One region of the Salinicola sp. CR57 genome, then DNA from elsewhere that is predicted to be linked to it. Evidence: predicted binding sites of a transcription regulator. Region 1 holds the regulator's gene; each other region holds the start of a gene.
What was found. Region 1 encodes sigma-54, which starts transcription at its own class of promoters, with help from an activator protein. Its sites were predicted from a motif close to TGGCACNNNNNTTGCTNT; they were not measured.
Positions count from the first base shown of each region.

Region 2: a site for sigma-54 is predicted at 2,498-2,515, ahead of speB (agmatinase). Genes of this name have one in related genera too.
Region 3: a site for sigma-54 is predicted at 1,711-1,728, ahead of DOM56_RS13250 (HAD-IIB family hydrolase). Genes of this name have one in related genera too.
Region 4: a site for sigma-54 is predicted at 2,162-2,179, ahead of glnA (glutamate--ammonia ligase). Genes of this name have one in related genera too.

Region 1 is NZ_PZJL01000009.1:2,373-6,752, forward strand. Features, by position in the region: gene rapZ (RNase adapter RapZ) at 1-795, opposite strand, end outside; gene ptsN (PTS IIA-like nitrogen regulatory protein PtsN) at 799-1,278, opposite strand; gene raiA (ribosome-associated translation inhibitor RaiA) at 1,288-1,596, opposite strand; gene DOM56_RS14530 (RNA polymerase factor sigma-54) at 1,716-3,143, opposite strand; gene lptB (LPS export ABC transporter ATP-binding protein) at 3,283-4,008, opposite strand; gene lptA (lipopolysaccharide transport periplasmic protein LptA) at 4,101-4,380, opposite strand, start outside.
Region 2 is NZ_PZJL01000005.1:381,424-385,803, forward strand. Features, by position in the region: gene DOM56_RS08410 (sodium:solute symporter) at 1-1,373, opposite strand, end outside; gene speB (agmatinase) at 1,488-2,456, opposite strand; gene DOM56_RS08420 (sigma 54-interacting transcriptional regulator) at 2,634-4,061, shown strand; gene DOM56_RS08425 (AI-2E family transporter) at 4,104-4,380, opposite strand, start outside.
Region 3 is NZ_PZJL01000007.1:92,872-97,251, forward strand. Features, by position in the region: gene DOM56_RS13240 (2-dehydro-3-deoxy-6-phosphogalactonate aldolase) at 1-641, shown strand, start outside; gene DOM56_RS13245 (2-dehydro-3-deoxygalactonokinase) at 638-1,618, shown strand; gene DOM56_RS13250 (HAD-IIB family hydrolase) at 1,802-2,668, shown strand; gene DOM56_RS13255 (glycosyl transferase) at 2,738-3,958, shown strand; gene DOM56_RS13260 (sugar phosphorylase) at 4,040-4,380, opposite strand, start outside.
Region 4 is NZ_PZJL01000010.1:37,616-41,995, reverse strand. Features, by position in the region: gene DOM56_RS14950 (DUF4124 domain-containing protein) at 1-436, opposite strand, end outside; gene glnA (glutamate--ammonia ligase) at 632-2,038, opposite strand; gene DOM56_RS14940 (polysaccharide deacetylase family protein) at 2,464-3,453, shown strand; gene DOM56_RS14935 (nucleotidyltransferase family protein) at 3,460-4,029, opposite strand; gene typA (translational GTPase TypA) at 4,281-4,380, shown strand, end outside.

The sequences.
Region 1 (4,380 bases):
CCGCTCGATCAGATAGACCGAGCGGTGTTGGCCGCCGGTACAGCCGATGGCAACCGTCAGGTAGCTGCGATGACTGGCCAGGTAGGATGGCAACCAGCGATCGAGCCAGCCATGGATATCCTCCGCCAGGGCATGGACATCGGGGTAAGACTCCAGGAACTCGATGATCGAGGCATCCCTGCCGTCGTAGGCGCGCAGCCCGGGGTCCCAGAACGGGTTGGGCAGGCAGCGGGCGTCGAACACCATGTCGGCGTCCAGCGGCACGCCCCGTTTGAAGCCGAACGACTCGAAGGTCAGGGTCAGGCGGCCACCGGTATGCTTGGCCACCTGCTCGCCGATCCGGGCCCGGAGATCGTGCACCGAGAGCCCTTGGGTATCGATGACCAGGTCGGCCACGCGGCGAATCGGCGCGAGATAGCTTTGCTCGTGATCGATGGCCTCGGCCAGGGTCATGTCATTGCCGCGGGTCAGCGGGTGACGGCGGCGAGTGGCCGAGTAGCGCTCGAGCAGGATCTTGGCGTCGGCGGTGAGATAGACGACCTGAGTATCGATGCCGCGCTTGCGTACCGCCTCCAGCAGGATGGGGAAACGCTCCAGCGATTCGGGCAGGTTGCGTGCGTCGATGCTGACCGCCACGTTGGGGCGGGAGGGTGGCGCGCTGCGTAGCTCGTCGATCAGCGGTGCCAGCAGGTTGGCCGGGAGGTTGTCGATGGCATAGTAGCCAAGATCCTCGAGCGCCTGCAGCGCGATCGATTTCCCCGAGCCCGAGCGGCCGCTGATGATGACGAGTTGCATCGCTTATCCGTCGTCGCTGTCACGGTGATGGCGGATGGCATCGACGAGCGCGTCATGCAACGCCCGCTGCGAGTCGGCCTGACGCAACTGCTGCCGAACGCTGCTCTGATTCATGATGCCGGCAACTTCCGCCAGCAGCGACAGATGCGCATCATCCGCCTCTTCCGGCACCAGCAGCACGAAAACCAGATCCACCGGCTCGCCGTCGATGGCATCGAAGTCGATGGCGTCTTCCAGGCGCATGAATCCCGCGATCGGCCCTTTGCAATGCGGACTGCGGGCATGGGGGATGGCAACGCCGTTGCCGATCCCCGTGCTACCCAGTCGCTCGCGACCGATCAGGCGGCTGAAGACCTCATGGCTATCCAGACTGGGTGTATTCTGGGCGATGAAGGTGCTGAAGAATTCCAGCAGACGTTTTTTGCTGCCCCCCGTGACCTCGAACAGAGTTCGCTCGGGGGGCAGAATGCTTTCCAGTGTCATCATCAGGCGTCAGCGGGCGCCTGCGCCTTGGGCGCGGGCTTGTGCCTTCTCTTTGTGTTTGACCAGTTGGCGGTCGAGTTTGTCGGCCAGTGAATCGATGGCGGCATACATGTCGGTGTCGCTGGCTTCGGCGTGTAGATCGCCGCCTGCTGCGTGCAGGGTACAGGCTGCCTGCTGGCGTTCCTTCTCGACACTCAGGGTGACCTGGACATTGGTGATGTTGTCGTAGTGACGCTCCAAACGAACGAGTTTCTCTCCGACGTAGTCCCGGAGGGCGTCGGTCAGCTCGACATGGTGGCCGGTAACGTTCACTTGCATGACACACTCCTGTTGCGGCAGATGGCACTTCTGATTGTAACCCTTTTCAGGGGACTGCAAAGGCATCGTGATCGATCTGATTCGGAATGGCGAGTCTTGACTGGTTTCGGAGCCCTGTATCAGGCCAGACGCTTGCGCTCGCTGGAGGACGGAATGCCCATGGCTTCGCGATATTTGGCCACGGTGCGTCTGGCCACGCTGATATCGGACTGGGCCAGCAATTCGACCAGTTTGCTGTCCGACAGCGGCTTGCGAGGGGATTCGTCGCCAATGAATTTCTTGATGCGAGCGCGGATGGCGGTACTCGAATAGCTATCACCTTCGCCGCCCTGGCCGCCGACCTGGCTCGAGAAAAAATATTTCAGCTCGAATACGCCGCGTGGCGTGTGAATGTACTTCTGGGTCGTGACGCGGGAGATCGTCGATTCATGCATGTCGACGCTGCGGGCGATATCGGCCAGGATCAGGGGTTTCATCGCCTCTTCGCCGCGCTCGAGAAACCCGATCTGGCGCGACATGATCTCTCGACCCACCTTGAGCAGGGTATCGTTTCGACTGGAGAGGCTCTTGATCAGCCAGCGGGCTTCCTGCAGGTGCTGGCGCAGGAAGGTGTTGTCATCGCTCTTGTCCGCCCGCTTGATCAGGGCGGCGTAGTCGGGCTGAATGCGCAGGCGCGGCAGGGTTTCGGCATTGAGCTCGATGCGCCAGCCATCGCGAGAGGGCGTGGCAACCAGATCGGGAACCACGTAATCGTCACGACTGGTATCGAAGCGCTGCCCCGGGCGCGGCTCCAGCGTCCGGATCAGGGCGATGACGCTGTCGAGTTCGTTCTCCTCGAGACGCAGGCGACGCTTGAGCAGTCGCCGGTCGTTGCCGGCCAGCGCCTCGAGAAACTGGCGCACCAGGCGCTTGGCCTGGGGTAGCAGCGGCGTGTCGTCGTCCAGTGTGCCGAGTTGAAGCAGCAGGCATTCGCGCAGATTGCGAGCGCCGACGCCGGTCGGATCGAACTGCTGCAGGCGCATGAGCATGTGCTCGAGATCGGCCATGCTGACGCTCTCTCTGCGCTGCTCGCGCAGACTCGTCGCCAGCTCGTCCAGCGAGCCCACCAGGTAGCCGTCGTCGTTGACGGCGTCGATCAGGCACTCCCCGAGCGCGCGCTCGCGCTCGTCGAAATCTCCCATGGCCAGTTGCCAGAGCAGATAATCCTGGAGGGTGGTCACGGCTGCGTTGCGGTCGAAATCCGGCGCTTCTTCGCTGGCGCTACCCGACGAGCTGGCATGGGCGTCCTGGTAGGTATCGCTCCAGTCGCTGTCGAGGGCCAGTTCATCGGGAATGTCACTGGCCCACTCGTCTTCCGTGGCGTCCTGAGTTTCCTGCTCCGAGTAGGGCTCTTCCATCTCCAGCATGGGATTGGATTCGAGCGCCTGCTGGATTTCCTGGCGGAGGTCGAGCGTCGACAGCTGGAGCAGTTGAATGGCCTGCTGGAGCTGAGGCGTCATGGTCAACTGCGTGCCGACCCTGAGTTGCAGCGAGGGCTTCATGGACATGGAGAAACGATCGTCACAATCAACGGTGGAAGGCTTACGTTACTGGCTGCGGTGACGAGATGCAACGTTTCATGCAAGAAACATGCCATCGACGCGGATGCCAGGTATGGCTGCCGATGGCATGACGAGGGAGAGGCGACTACAGGCGGAACTCGTGGCCAAGATAGACCTCGCGGACGCGCTGGTTTTCGAGAATGGCCTGGGGCCGGCCCTCGGCGATGATCTGGCCGTCGCCGACAATGTAGGCATTATCGCAGATGTCGAGCGTCTCGCGCACGTTGTGATCGGTGATCAGGACGCCGATCTCGCGGTCGCGCAGCTGGCGGATGATGCTCTTGATGTCACCGACCGAAATGGGGTCGACACCGGCGAACGGTTCGTCGAGCAGCACGAAGGCCGGCTCGGTGGCCAGGGCGCGGGCGATCTCGACCCGCCGCCGCTCGCCGCCGGACAGGCTCATGCCCAGGTTGTCGCGAATATGATCGACGTGGAAGTCGCCGAGCAGCTGTTCCAGCCGCTCGCGTCGCCCGGCACGATCCAGGTCCTTGCGCGTCTCGAGGATGGCCATGATGTTGTCGGCAACGCTCAGCTTGCGGAAGATCGAGGCTTCCTGCGGCAGATAGCCGATGCCGGCTCGCGCCCGGTCGTGCATCGGGGCGCGGCTGAGATCCATGTCGTCGATATGGACGCTGCCGGCATCGGACTTGACCAGGCCGACGATCATGTAGAAGGAGGTGGTCTTGCCTGCGCCATTCGGCCCCAGCAGGCCGACGATGCTGCCTTGCCGCAGCGTCAGGCTGAAGTCGTGGACGACTCGGCGTCCCTTGTAGCTCTTAGCAAGGTTGGCGGCCGTTAGCGTTTTCATGAATACGATCCTTGTGGCTGCGCGCCGGGTATGGTGTCGGCGATCACGCCCCACGCGGCGGCTCGAGGCCGTGCCGGGTCAGGGTTTGAGCGTTACTGGGACGAGTCACGCGGCGTGAGGGTCATGCGGACGCGGCCGTCGCCGTTCCCGTCGCTGTTCTGGGCGGAGCGGGCCTGGACGCGTCGCGAGTCGAGATAATACTCGACATAGGCACCATCGAAGGTGTCGCCGGCCTGATGAAGTTCCGCGTTACCGATCAGTTCCACGCGTCGTTGGGCCGCGTGATAGACCACGGTGTCGCCCCAGCCCTTGACGATCTCCTGGTCGGGGGACGGCTTCTGTTCGAGGTAGGCGCGCTCGCCGCCGCCGCCC
Region 2 (4,380 bases), on a different contig from region 1:
GCCACGGGGCGGCTGCGATCCGGGCGCAGCAGGCTGACCACGATGAAGCTCGCCAGGCTCGCGACCAGTCCGGCGTAGATCGGCGAGTTGGCCAGCAGGCCATCCTTGAGCATGAACACGATCACCCCCAGCGAGCCGGCCGCCATCGCCGCGATGGCGCCGCTGTTGGAGGCCCGGCGCCAGTAGAGCGCGCCCAGGATCGGCACCAGCATGCCGCCGACCAGCAGGTTGTAGGCGATGGTCAGGGCGCCGATCACGTCATCCACCAGCAGCGCGATGACGATGGTGACCAGCCCCATGAGCAGCGTCCACAGGCGGTAGCTCGAGACCCGCTCGCTCTGCCGGCCACCACGCAGCGCCGGCAGCAGGTCGCGGGTCATCAGGGTCGAAGCGGCCAGCATGCCGGCGCTGGCGGTGGACATCATCGCGGCCATCGCGGCGGCCACGATCAGCCCGCGCAGTCCATCCGGCAGCGCCAGCTGGGCGACCGCGGCAAAGGCATTGTTGGGATCGGCGAGATCGGGCAGGAGCACGCTGGCGGCCACGCCCACCAACGCGCCGATGGCACCGTAGATCAGGCAGTAGACCCCTGCGGCGGTACCGGCGAAGCGGGCCACCCGGGTCGAGCGTGCGGTGAACACCCGCTGCCAGATGTCCTGGCCGATCAGGATGCCCAGGAAATAGATGACGAAGTAGGTGACGATGGTGGACCAGCCGATCCCGGTGAGCGAGAAGTGCCCCGGTGCGGCGCTGGCGACCAGCGTGTCCCAGCCGCCGGCGTAGTGCACCGTCAGCGGCAGCATCAGGCCGATCATCCCCACGGTCATGATCACGAACTGGACGATGTCGGTGAGCGTCAGCGACCACATGCCGCCGAGGGTGGAGTAGATCACCACGATGGTGCCGCCGATCACCACGCCGACCCAGGAGGGCAGCGCGAACAGCACCGTCACCAGGGTGCCGATGGCGATGGTCGACGTGACCGCGATCATCAGGTCATAGGCGAGCATCACCGCCGAGCTGACGCTCTTGGCCGCCGGCGTGTAGCGGCGCTCGAGCAACTGGGTGATGGTGTAGAGCTTGAGCTTGGCCAGCGGCTTGGCCAGGACCAGGCTGAGGACGATCAGCCCCAGGCCCAGGGCGCCGCACAGCCACAGCCCGGAGAGGCCGTAGACGTAGCCCAGCTTGACCGTGCCCACGGTGGAGGCGCCGCCGAGCACCACCGCGGAGAGCGTGCCCAGATAGAGCCCCGGGCCCAGGCGGCGGCCCGCCACCAGATAGTCGTCGCTGCTGCGGGCGCGTTTCATGCCCCAGCAGCCGAGAAGCAGCATGCCCGCCGCGTAGAACGCGACGACGAGAAGATCCAGCATCATGATGTTTTACCTTGCCGCCGTGCCGGCGACGATAGTTGTTGTTGAAGGTGGTTGTGAAAGTTTGCTGCAAACGGTCGTCGTGAACTGCCGCCGGCGACCGGGCGCCGGTCGGCGTCAGCGGCGCTTCACGCCGGGCAGCACGCAGAGCATCTCGAACAGCAGATTGGCGGCGACCACCGCGGTCTGGCCGTGGGCATCGTAGGGCGGCGAGACCTCGACCAGGTCGCAGCCGACGATATCCAGGCCGTGACAGCCGCGGATGATCTCCAGTGCCTGGGGGATGGTCAGCCCGCCGATCTCGACGGTGCCGGTGCCCGGGGCGTAGGCGGGGTCGAGGCTGTCGATGTCGAAGCTCAGATAGACCGGGCCGCCGCCTACCTTTTCGCGAATCTCTGCCATCAGCGGTGTCAGGCTCTGGTGCCAGCACGCTTCCGCGGGCACCACCTGGAAGCCCTGCTCTCGACCCCAGTCGAATTCGTCGGCGGCATAGCCGGTGCCGCGCAGGCCGATCTGGGCCACGCGCTGGGTATCCAGCAGCCCCTCTTCCACTGCACGCCGGAAGGGGGTGCCGTGGGCGATCTGCTCGCCGAACATTTGATCGTTGACGTCGGCGTGGGCATCGACATGGATCAGCCCCACCGGACCGTGCTTCTTGGCCATGGCACGCAGGATCGGCAGGGCGATGGTGTGATCGCCGCCCAGGGTCAGCGGGACGACGTCGTGGCCGAGCAGCTCGTGGTAGAAGCGCTCGATGATGCCGACGCTCTTCTTGAGATCGAAGGTATTGATCGGCACGTCGCCGATGTCCGCCACCTGCAGGCTCTCGAAGGGCGCGGCGCGGGTCGCCATGTTGAATGGCCGCAGCATGCGCGACTCGTCGCGAATCTGGCGCGGTCCGAAACGGGTGCCGGGGCGATTGGAGGTGCCGATGTCCAGCGGGATGCCGACGAAGCAGGCATCGAGCCCGGCAGCGCTCTGCTGGGTCGGCAGCCGCATCATGGTCGCCGGGCCGCCGAAGCGGGGCATCTCGTTACCGCCCAGTGGCTGGTTGAGCGGGGCGCGATCCGTAGGCTGGTGGGGCATACCATCTCCTGGGTTGTGATTGTCGAAGGATCGATAATCACCACGCATAAAGCGTGCCAACCGTAACCTATTGATTCTGCGAACTTGCTGACGCACGTTGATGCTTTATTGTATCGATGGCTTGTCGCTTCCGATTCATTAACGTATCAATGATGCAAAACCGAATCGGAGACGATGATGATTGAGGCCCAAGCGGACCGTGCCACCCTGGGGGCCATGCTCCAGACCGCCCAGGACCATCTGTTCGTGGTCGATGCCGAGGGGCGAATCCTCGATGTCAGCCCCGGGGCCGCGACGGTCTATGGCATGCCGCGGGAGGCGCTGTGCGCGACCACCGTGCAGGCGCTGCAGGCCAGTGGCGTGCTCTCGCCCTCGGTGTCGCTCGAGGTGATTCGCACCGGCCAGCCGGCGCAACTGATGCAACGCACCGGCACCGGCCGTCAGGTGATCGCCGAGGCGCATCCGGTCTATGTCGGCGGGCGCCTGGTGCGGGTGATCAGCCGCTCGCGGGATCTCACCGATCTGCGTCTGCTGCAGGACGAGTACGCGCTGCTCCAGCAGCGTTTCACCGAGCATCTCAAGCGTCATCACGAGGCGCCGACGGAGACGCCCGCCGAGGCCGGCGAGCTGGTGGTCAAGAGCCGCCTGATGCGCGAGATCACCCAACTGCTCAAGCGCAGCGCGCCGACCGACGCCACGGTGCTGATGCTGGGGGAATCGGGGGTGGGCAAGACCGCCTTCGCGCGCCAGCTGCACCGCTGGAGTCGGCGCCGCGATGGCGCCTTCGTCGACGTCAACTGTGCGGCGATCCCCGAGTCGCTGTTCGAGTCGGAGATGTTTGGCTACCAGCCCGGTGCCTTCAGTGGCGCGGCGCGACAGGGCAAGGCGGGGCTGCTGGAGCAGGCGCACGATGGCACCCTGTTCCTCGACGAGATCGGTGAGCTGCCGCTGACCATGCAGTCCAAGCTGCTCAAGGTGATTCAGGATGGTTCGCTCACTCGGCTCGGCGATACCCGCTCGCGGCGGGTCGACTTCCGCTTGGTGGTGGCGACTAACCGCGATCTGGCGCGGCAGGTGGAGGAGGGTGCCTTCCGGCTCGATCTCTACTACCGGCTCAACGTGATCCCGGTGACTCTGCCACCGCTGCGCGAGCGCCGCGAGGAGATCCGCGGGCTGGCGGAGCGTCAGCTGGAACGGCTCAACCGCCGCTACGGCGATGACAAGATGCTCCACCCGCGGGCCTGGGCCGAGCTGATGAGCGCCGAGTGGCCCGGCAACGTGCGCGAGCTGGAGAACTGGCTGGAACGTGCCTGGCTGGCGGCGGAGGGCAGTGTGATCGGCGGCCCGGCGGGCGCCGAAACGGGCGGCGCCGGGGCGCCGCCGTCGCTGCTTCCTGCGGACCCGGCGAGCGGGACGCTGCTGGCCGAGGGCGAAGGGCTGAAGGCCGCGCTGGCGGCCCACGAGCAGCGCATCCTGGCCCAGCTCGCCCAGACCCACGGCTCCACCTATGCGCTGGCCGCGCGCCTGGGCATCAGCCAACCCAGCGTGGTGCGCAAGCTGAAACGCTACGCCATCACTCTGGGGCGTGAGCGGGCGGAAAGTTGAGCGCCCTTGCTGCGATCGGCAAGGGCGCATCGATAAGGATGCCTAGCGGTCAGGGTGCTGGCCGGTATAGCGGGCGATCAGTCGCGGATTGCCGTAGCCCCAGCGCTCCGCCTCGCTAGGGGCGTCCGGGGCCTCGTCGTCGTGCAGCCACTCGCGCCAGCTGGCGACCAGCAGTGCCATCAGCACCGGCCCCACGAACAGCCCCACCAGTCCCATGGTCTTCACCCCGCCCACTAGACCGAAGAAGGTGGGCAGGAAGGGCAGCTTGATCGGCCCGCCGACCAGCCGCGGGCGCAGCGTCTTGTCGACCACGAACAGC
Region 3 (4,380 bases), on a different contig from region 1:
GGCCGTTGGTGGCGATCCTGCGCGGGATCACGCCGGAAGAGATCGACGCCGTGTTCGACGCACTGGTGGCGGCGGGGTTCAAGCTGATCGAGATCCCGCTCAACTCCCCGCGGGCGTGGGACAGCATCGCCGCGATCGCCAGGCGCTGTCCGGACGATGTCGTGATCGGGGCGGGCACGGTGCTGGACCCGATGCACGCCGAGCGGCTGGCCGATCTCGATGCGCCGCTGCTGATCACACCCAATACCGACCCGGAGGTGATTCGGGCCGGTGTCGAGCACGGCCTGGCACCGATGATCGGCTGCATGACGCCGAGCGAGGCGCTGGCCGCGGCCAAGGCCGGGGCGACGGCGCTCAAGCTGTTCCCGGCGGCACGCCTGGGCACGGGCTACTTCAAGGATATCAGTGCGATCCTGCCCAAGGGCCTGCCGGTGCTGGCGGTCGGCGGCATCGACAAGAGCAACATGAGCGAGTGGCACGCCTTCGGGGTGGCCGGCTTCGGCTTCGGCAGCAACCTCTACAAGCCGGGACGCAAGGCGGCGGAAGTCGGCGAGATCGCGGCCGAGCTGGTCGCGGAGTGGCGTCGGCTGCTCGAAGTCGCGCACCACGCGGAGCAGATGGAACGCGAGGCAGATGCATGAGTAGCGAGGCACCGGCGCGCCTGATCGTCATCGACTGGGGAACCAGCAACTTCCGCGCCTTTCTGGTCGACACCGCCAGCGGCGAGGTGCAGGACAGCCGGCGGTCGGCCTCCGGCCTGCGCGCGCTGACTCAGAGCGAATTCCCCCACTACTGCGCGTCGCAGACCGACGACTGGCGGGAGGGCGGCGGCGCGGCCTCGGGCGTTGAAGGCGCGGCTTCGGGCGCTAAGGGCGCGGCTTCGGGCGCTGAGAAAATCCCGGTCTACCTGGCCGGCATGGTCGGTTCCGCGCGGGGCTGGCACGAGGCGCCGCAACTGGAACTCCCAATCTCCGCCGCCGATCTGGCCCAGAACGTGGTCGCCGCACCGGGCCTCGACAACGTCTGGATCGTGCCGGGGGTCAAGCAGGTGACCCCGGCCCACGTCGACGTGATGCGCGGGGAGGAGGTTCAGGCCTTTGGTGCCCTGGCGCTTGCTGGCGTGGACGGTGGCGACTGCTGCCTGCCGGGTACCCACAGCAAGTGGGCGCGCCTCGATGCCGGCCGCATGACGGCGTTTACCACCATGATGACCGGCGAGCTCTACCACGCGGTGCGTTTCCACACCCTGCCGGGAGAGCCGGCTCGTGAAGACGCGCCGTTCGACGAGGGCGCGTTTCGCCTCGGCGTTTCCCGCGCCGGCTGCCCCGGGGGCGTGATGCATGCCCTCTTCGAAGCCCGCAGCCGCCATCTCTACGCCGGGCTCGAATCGCCGCAGATCGGCAGCTTTCTTTCCGGCGTCTTGATCGGCGAGGAGGTGAGGGCCATGCAAGCGGCTCGTCGCGAGCTCGACAAGGTGTATCTCGTCGGTGCCGATTCGCTGCGGCAGAGTTATACCCTGGCGCTGGAGGCCTCCGGGATCGCGGTCGAAGCGATCGATAGCGATCGCGCGACCCTGGCCGGCGTCATCGCGATCGCGGCAAGACACGCCCGCGACTGATACCCACCGTCCCGCGAGCCATCAGCGCACCAAAACGGTGCGCTGTCGCCCGCGCCCATGGCCCGACAGCAGCGCCGAGGAGCCGTCGTGTTTGGCACGATACGTGCTACCTTCACCTATACGACTGCCGACAAGCAGCCGATCGCGTACGACATGACGAGGTGATGCGATGCGGGTGAAGCCATGACACAGCCGACCTTGAACAAGCCACCGTTGCTGGTGTTCACCGATCTCGACGGGTCGTTACTGGACCACGATACCTACGACTGGCAGCCTGCCGCCTCGTGGCTGCAGCGTCTCGAGCAGCGGGCGATCCCGGTCATTCCCACCACCAGCAAGACCCGTGCCGAACTGCTGGCTCTCCGTCAGGAGCTGGGGCTGGAGCAGACACCCTTCATCGCCGAGAACGGCGCCGTAATCGGCCTGCCGCCAGCCTGGCAGCATGCGCGACTGGATCGCGATCCGGCCTCGCCGGACGGCCTGGTGGTCAAGACCCCGAGCATGGATGTCGACTTCATCCGGCGCCGTCTGGATGTGGTGCGCGAGCGCCATGGCCTGCGCTTCCGCCGAATGGGGGAGATGGACCTGGCCGAGGTTCGGGAACTCACGGGGCTCAGTGCTGCCGGTGCCGAGCAGGCTATGTGTCGTGAAGGGAGCGAACCGCTGGTCTGGGAAGACGACGACACCAAACTGCAAGCTTTGCATGAGACGCTGCGCGTCGATGGCCTGCGCCTGACCAGAGGCGGGCGTTTCTGGCATGTCATGGGCGCGGTCGACAAGGGACAGGCCGCCGAATGGCTGCTGGCCCGGTTCGAGTCGTTGCGTGGCTATCGGCCGAGGACGCTGGGTCTCGGTGATGGGCCCAACGATCTGGCGCTGCTGTCGACGACGGACATGGCCGTGATCATTGCCGCCCATCATGGCCAACCGATGACCCTAGAGAGTGCCCGGGTCTATCGAACGCAAGCGCGGGGGCCGGCCGGTTGGTCGGAGGGTGTCGAGCACTGGCTGGCCCAGGAACCGGGATGGGAGAGTGGCGAGCCGCAGTAGTCGAAGATATCGACCTGATGACAGGCGTCACGGATCGACGCCAAAACGACAATACGAAGAGGGCGCTTCATGAGTGATTTTTATCAGAACGGTATCATTACCAATTTCCACAACCTGACGCGGCGCTCGGTGGAAGCCCTGGAGAACGATCTCAAGCAGTTCTCGCGCACCCGGCCAATGGGGCTGATTCTGCCATCGCTCTACTCCGAGCTGGAGGGGCCGGCGCTCTCGCACATCGTCGACGAGCTGTGCAAGGTGCCTTATCTCAGCGAAATCGTCATCGGTCTCGATCGCGCCGATCGCGAGCAGTTTCTCAAGGCACGGGAGTTCTTCTCGCGCCTGCCTCAGCACCACCGCATCCTGTGGAACGACGGCCCACGACTCCAGGCCCTCCAGCAGGAGCTGGCGCAGGAGAACCTGGCGCCCCTGGAGCCGGGCAAGGGCTGCAACGTCTGGTACTGCTCCGGTTACGTCCGCGCATCCGGCAAGGCCGAGGCGGTCGCGCTCCACGACTGCGATATCGTCACCTACGACCGCGGCCTCCTGGCGCGGTTGATCTACCCGGTTGCCAACCCGCGCTTCCACTACGAGTTCTGCAAGGGCTACTACTCCCGAATCGCCTCCGGCAAGCTCAACGGCCGGGTGGCGCGGTTGATGGTCACGCCGCTGATCCGGGCCTTCAAGATGATCTACGGGCCGCTGCCTTACCTCGACTACCTCGACAGCTACCGCTATCCGCTATCCGGCGAATTCTCCATGCGCGCCGACGTGCTCGACGGCATTCGCATTCCCAGCGACTGGGGCCTGGAGATCGGCGTGCTCTCCGAGGTTCACCGGAACTTCTCGACCAAGCGCCTGTGCCAGGTGGATATCGCCGACGCCTACGACCACAAGCATCAGCCGGTCTCCGAGGAGGACCCCAGCGGCGGGCTCAACCGTATGAGCATGGACATCGCCAAGGCGATGTATCGCAAACTGGCGACGCTCGGCGTGGAGATGAGCGTCGAGAGCTTCCGTACGGTCAAGGCCACCTACTATCGCGTGGCGCTGGACCTGATCGAGGCCTACGACCACGATGCCGCCATGAACGGGCTCAAACTGGACCGTCACAGTGAAGAGGCCGCCGTGGAGCTGTTCGCCGACAATATCATGCAGGCTGGCGCCGCCTTCTTCGAATCCCCGCGGGACAAGCCTTTCATTCCCAGCTGGAACCGGGTCCAGGCGGCGATTCCCGACCTCCAGGACCGGCTGTTCGAAGCGGTGGAGCTGGATAACGCAGGAGAGGTGTAGGCGGGATGCGTGCGCTTGCCGGGGGTTGGGCCACGGCCGGCGAGAGTCGAACCGACTCTCACCGGCCATCGCGGGAACCGCTCAGGGCTGGACCAGCCACAGGCTGCGGTAGGGCCGCAGGATGTCGCGCTCGTCGGGATGCGGGCTCCAGCGCTTGCCATCCTTGAGCACGTCGTACCACTCGCCACCGTTCAGCTCGTCGATCTCCAGCGGCTGGCGCGTGTCACTGATATTGTAGATCGCCAGCAGGCGGCGCCCGTTGGAGAGCGGTCCGCGTTCGATGGCGAAGATGCCGGGCGGCGTGTCGAGCACTCGCTGAGCGGCTTCGGGATGAAAGCAGGGCTCGTTGGCGCGAATGTTGAGTCGTCGCTTCAGCGAGGTGAACGCCTCGCGGGTCGGCGTGCTGCGGCTGTCGATGAGTT
Region 4 (4,380 bases), on a different contig from region 1:
CGCCTCGCGGCAACTGGCTCAGCACGAAGACGCTGGTATGCATTGGCGACTGGCTAATCTTGCCGTCCACCCTTAGCTGGACACGGTCGCTCCGCTGCAGCGCGGGCTCGATCGCCAACCTGACCTGGACGTTTCCCGCTTGTCCGGTCGGCAGCGTCTGCTGGTTCTCCGGACGAGTGATCACGAAGCGCTCGTACTCCACCGCCGGAACCTCGGGCGTGACCGGCTGGCGCGAGTCCACACGCGGCTCGACCTCGGTGGGATCGACCACCGTGATCGGCTTGAGATCGACACGCGTGCCCGCCCCCGGCTCGTCGCTGTAGACCACGTTACCCTCAGCATCGACATGTCGATAGACCGATGCCGCCATCGCGGGCAGGACGGCCCCGGCCACCAGGCAAATCGATATCACCGATACCGCCATCCTCGTGCGCATCCGTTGGCGCTCCATTGTCGATCATCCTGTTATCGGCCGGTGGCTTCGATCCTTCACCTGCCCAGGGGTCTCCTGCTCCTCGCGCCGTTCTCCCAAGGCCCGCCTCATGGGCAGCATCCGGGAAGGCGGTCCCACAAAAAAGCCCCACCGAAGTGGGGCTCTCTTTCTGCGAGGCATCGGGCCTGGGCTCGAGCTTCAGACGCTGTAGTAGAGATCGAATTCGACCGGATGCGTCGCCAGACGCAGGCGCTCGACGTCTTCGCTCTTCAGCGCGATATAGGCATCGATCATGTCGTCGGTGAACACGCCACCTTCGGTCAGGAAGGCGCGATCGGCGTCGAGCGCTTCCAGGGCCTGATCGAGGCTGGTCGCCACGGTCGGGACCTTCTTGCCTTCTTCCGGCGGCAGATCGTACAAGTTCTTGTCCATGGCGTCGCCAGGATGAATCTTGTTCTTGATGCCGTCGATACCGGCCATCAGCATCGCAGAGAACGCCAGGTACGGGTTGGCAGTCGGGTCGGGGAAACGAGTCTCGACGCGCTTGCCCTTCGGGCTGGCGGTGTACGGAATTCGAATCGACGCAGAGCGGTTACGCGCACTGTAGGCCAGCATGACCGGCGCTTCGAAGCCCGGCACCAGACGCTTGTAGGAGTTGGTCGAAGCGTTGGTGAAGGCGTTCAGCGCACGCGCGTGCTTGATGATACCGCCGATGTAGTACAGCGCCATTTCGGACAGGCCGGCGTACTCGTCACCCGCAAACTGGTTGGTGCCGTCCTTCCAGAAAGACTGGTGAACGTGCATCCCGGAACCGTTGTCGCCAACCAGCGGCTTGGGCATGAAGGTTGCCGTCTTGCCGTAGGCATGCGCGACGTTGTGGATGACGTACTTCATCTCCTGAACTTCGTCGGCTTTCTTCACCAGCGTGTTGAACTTGACGCCGATTTCGTTCTGACCGGCGTTGGCCACTTCGTGGTGATGCACTTCGACGCTCTGGCCGATCGCCTGCAGCGTGTTGCACATCGCGCTGCGAATGTCGTGGAAGCTGTCGACCGGCGGCACCGGGAAGTAGCCACCCTTGACGCGCGGACGGTGTGCCAGGTTGCCACCTTCGACCTGACGGTCAGTGGACCAGGCGCCCTCTTCGGAGGAGATCTTGTACATGGAGCCTTCGATATCGGTCTTCCAATGCACTTCGTCGAAGATGAAGAACTCGGGCTCCGGACCGAAGAACGCGGTGTCGCCCAGGCCGGTGCTGTTCAGATAGGCTTCGGCGCGCTTGGCGATGGAGCGCGGATCACGCTCGTAACCCTGCATGGTCGCCGGCTCGATGATGTCACAGCGCAGGATCAGCGTGGAGTCTTCGGTGAACGGGTCGAGGAAGGCGGTTCCGTCTTCCGGACGCAGAATCATGTCGGACTCGTTGATGCCCTTCCAGCCTTCGATGGAAGAGCCATCGAACATCTGGCCGTCCTCGAAGAATTCCGTATCGATGGCGCTGGCAGGAATGGTGACGTGCTGCTCCTTGCCCTTGGTATCGGTAAAGCGCAGATCCACCCACTTGACGTCGTGTTCTTCGATGAGGGCGAGGGTTTTCTCAGACATGTCTTCCTCCACTGTGAGCCATGGCTCGATTCGTTGGCGAATATCCAACACCGTTTTGTGGCGTGCGTGTTTTGTAGCACGAAGTCGGCGCTCTTGCCCACGCGCACACCGTTTTTGCATAACTATGCAGAGAATGTGCCAAAATGAGGCAAGGCGCCGGCGCCCCATAATAAGTGATTGATAAAAATTGCTTTATCGAAAATCCGACTGACGCCGCCAGGCGTCATCTCCGCCGATTCCTTCCCAGCGCAGTCATTCGAATCTCTTTGAAGCACCAACTTGGTGCAACATAGCACCTCATTGCACCAAAAAAGAAAGCGTACGAATCCGCTTCGCAACCTTTGCCGAAAATCGATAGGCAACGGATACTGTAGACAGAGGCCATGTGTTGATGGCGATCGACGACTCGAGTAATGGAACGGCCCATGTCTAGGCTGGATCGCACACAGGATGTGGTACAGCGTCTACGCGGTCACTGGCGTCTCAGCCTGAGTGAACCGTTGTGGGGGCGGAGCGCCATTCTTGCGCTGAATCGCGTGCTGGACGATGAAGCCGAGGCACGCTTGCCTCACAGAGCCGACTGGTGCCTGGGGCCGGACAGCTTTCGTCATCTGCTGGAGAGCCTCAGCGAGAGTGCGCAGATCGTCAGCCTGGAGAGCGTGTTGCAGTTGCATCACGACCAGTTGCCGCGCATTGCCCTCACCTTCGACGGTGGCTGGCGCGATACGCTGAAACAGGTGTCGCCGACCCTGGAGCGCCTGACGTTACCGGCCAATGTCTTTCTTCCTGGCCCGGTCACCAGAAGGGCCTGGAGCTCATGGCACGAAGCCATCGGCGAAGCCCTCTGGGGCCAGGAGACGGCCGACCACGCGAAGCGTCTGCTCGCCGAGGCCGGCCTGCCGGCGCCACCCACCGCCGGTACGCAGCGCGACGAGCGCTACAGCCAGGCGATCAGGAACTACGTCGCCGAGCTCGATCACTCGCAGGACGCCATCACGTTGCACGCCGTCGCCTCGGCGCTGGATAGCGATCCGGCGTTCGCCGACGAAACCCTGGACGCCTTCAGTATCCGCCGTCTGGAGCAGGGTGGCCTGTTCCGCTTCGGCAGCCTGATCCCCGCTCACGCCACGAGCCGAGACGCTCCCGCCCTCGTGCAGCTCCGCGAGAGCCAGCACCAGCTGGCAGTGCTGTGCCGCCATCCGCTTCGCATCGCCACCAGCGCCTCGGCAGAGACAGACGAAAGGCTGGCACGGCTGGCGACCAGCGCCGGCATCGAACGTGTGCTGACGCACCGTACGGGCTGGCTCGAACCACCGATCGACACGGTACTATTGCCGCGCTTCGTCATTACGCAGCCGGTCGCCAACAGCCAGGGGAGACTATTCGACTGGCTGTTGGGCAACCTGCCCTCGTAGCGCCTCTCAAAGCCCCTGGATCTCGAGTTCCGGCCAGCGACGCTGCCACCCCTTGGCAACGACACGGCGCCGGAACACTTCGCTATCGCCATGTCGCGGATTGTGCGTCACCTGACCCGACAGCAGCGAGGCAGTGCCAAGGGGAGCCGTCAGGCGAATGCCGTCATCGTCATCGAGGGTCACCGCCACCGCCGTTTCACACTCGACCCACACGCTCAACGCTTCCTCTATAGAGGTGTAGGGGCGATGCCCATGGCGCTCGTGCATTCGCGCCTGGTTCTTGACCGACCAGGGCAGCGGGGCAACGCGCCGGAGTTCGCTCTCGAGGGCCCGGTCGACAGACGTGTCGACGTGGGTCGCATCGAAGTAGACCAGATCGATATCGTTCAACGGCGTTGATGACGAATAGCCATGCAGGCGATCCCAGACCAGGTTGCGCACGAAACCGGCGGCCAGCCACCAGTCGGGGAGGCGCAGCGCACGCGCCTGGCGCAGCACATCCAGGCGCCAGGCGTCGGCACGGACCCATCCGATGATTCGTGCCGCGCGCTCCCGCTCTCCTTCCTCCGACGACATGAAACCCTCGCTTTTCAATGGATTGGCTCGCCGCTTTCGAAGTCGTCGAGGCGCAAGGGCGGCGACGGGATCGTCGTCGAAAAAGCCCGCGAATGGCACCGATAGACTAAAGTAGCCAGTGTCGCGCGCTTGCCTGTACAATGCGCGCCCGACCCTCCTACTCAGTGCCCAGGGGACTCGTCGATCCAGCGCTAGAGCGCGGATCATCGACTTAGACATGGGCGCACACATTTTACGATGGAAACCGCCCCATGAGTGACAACGCCTCTAACGCTCGTATCGAGAGCATTAGGAACATTGCCATTATCGCCCACGTCGACCATGGCAAGACGACACTGGTCGACAAGCTCC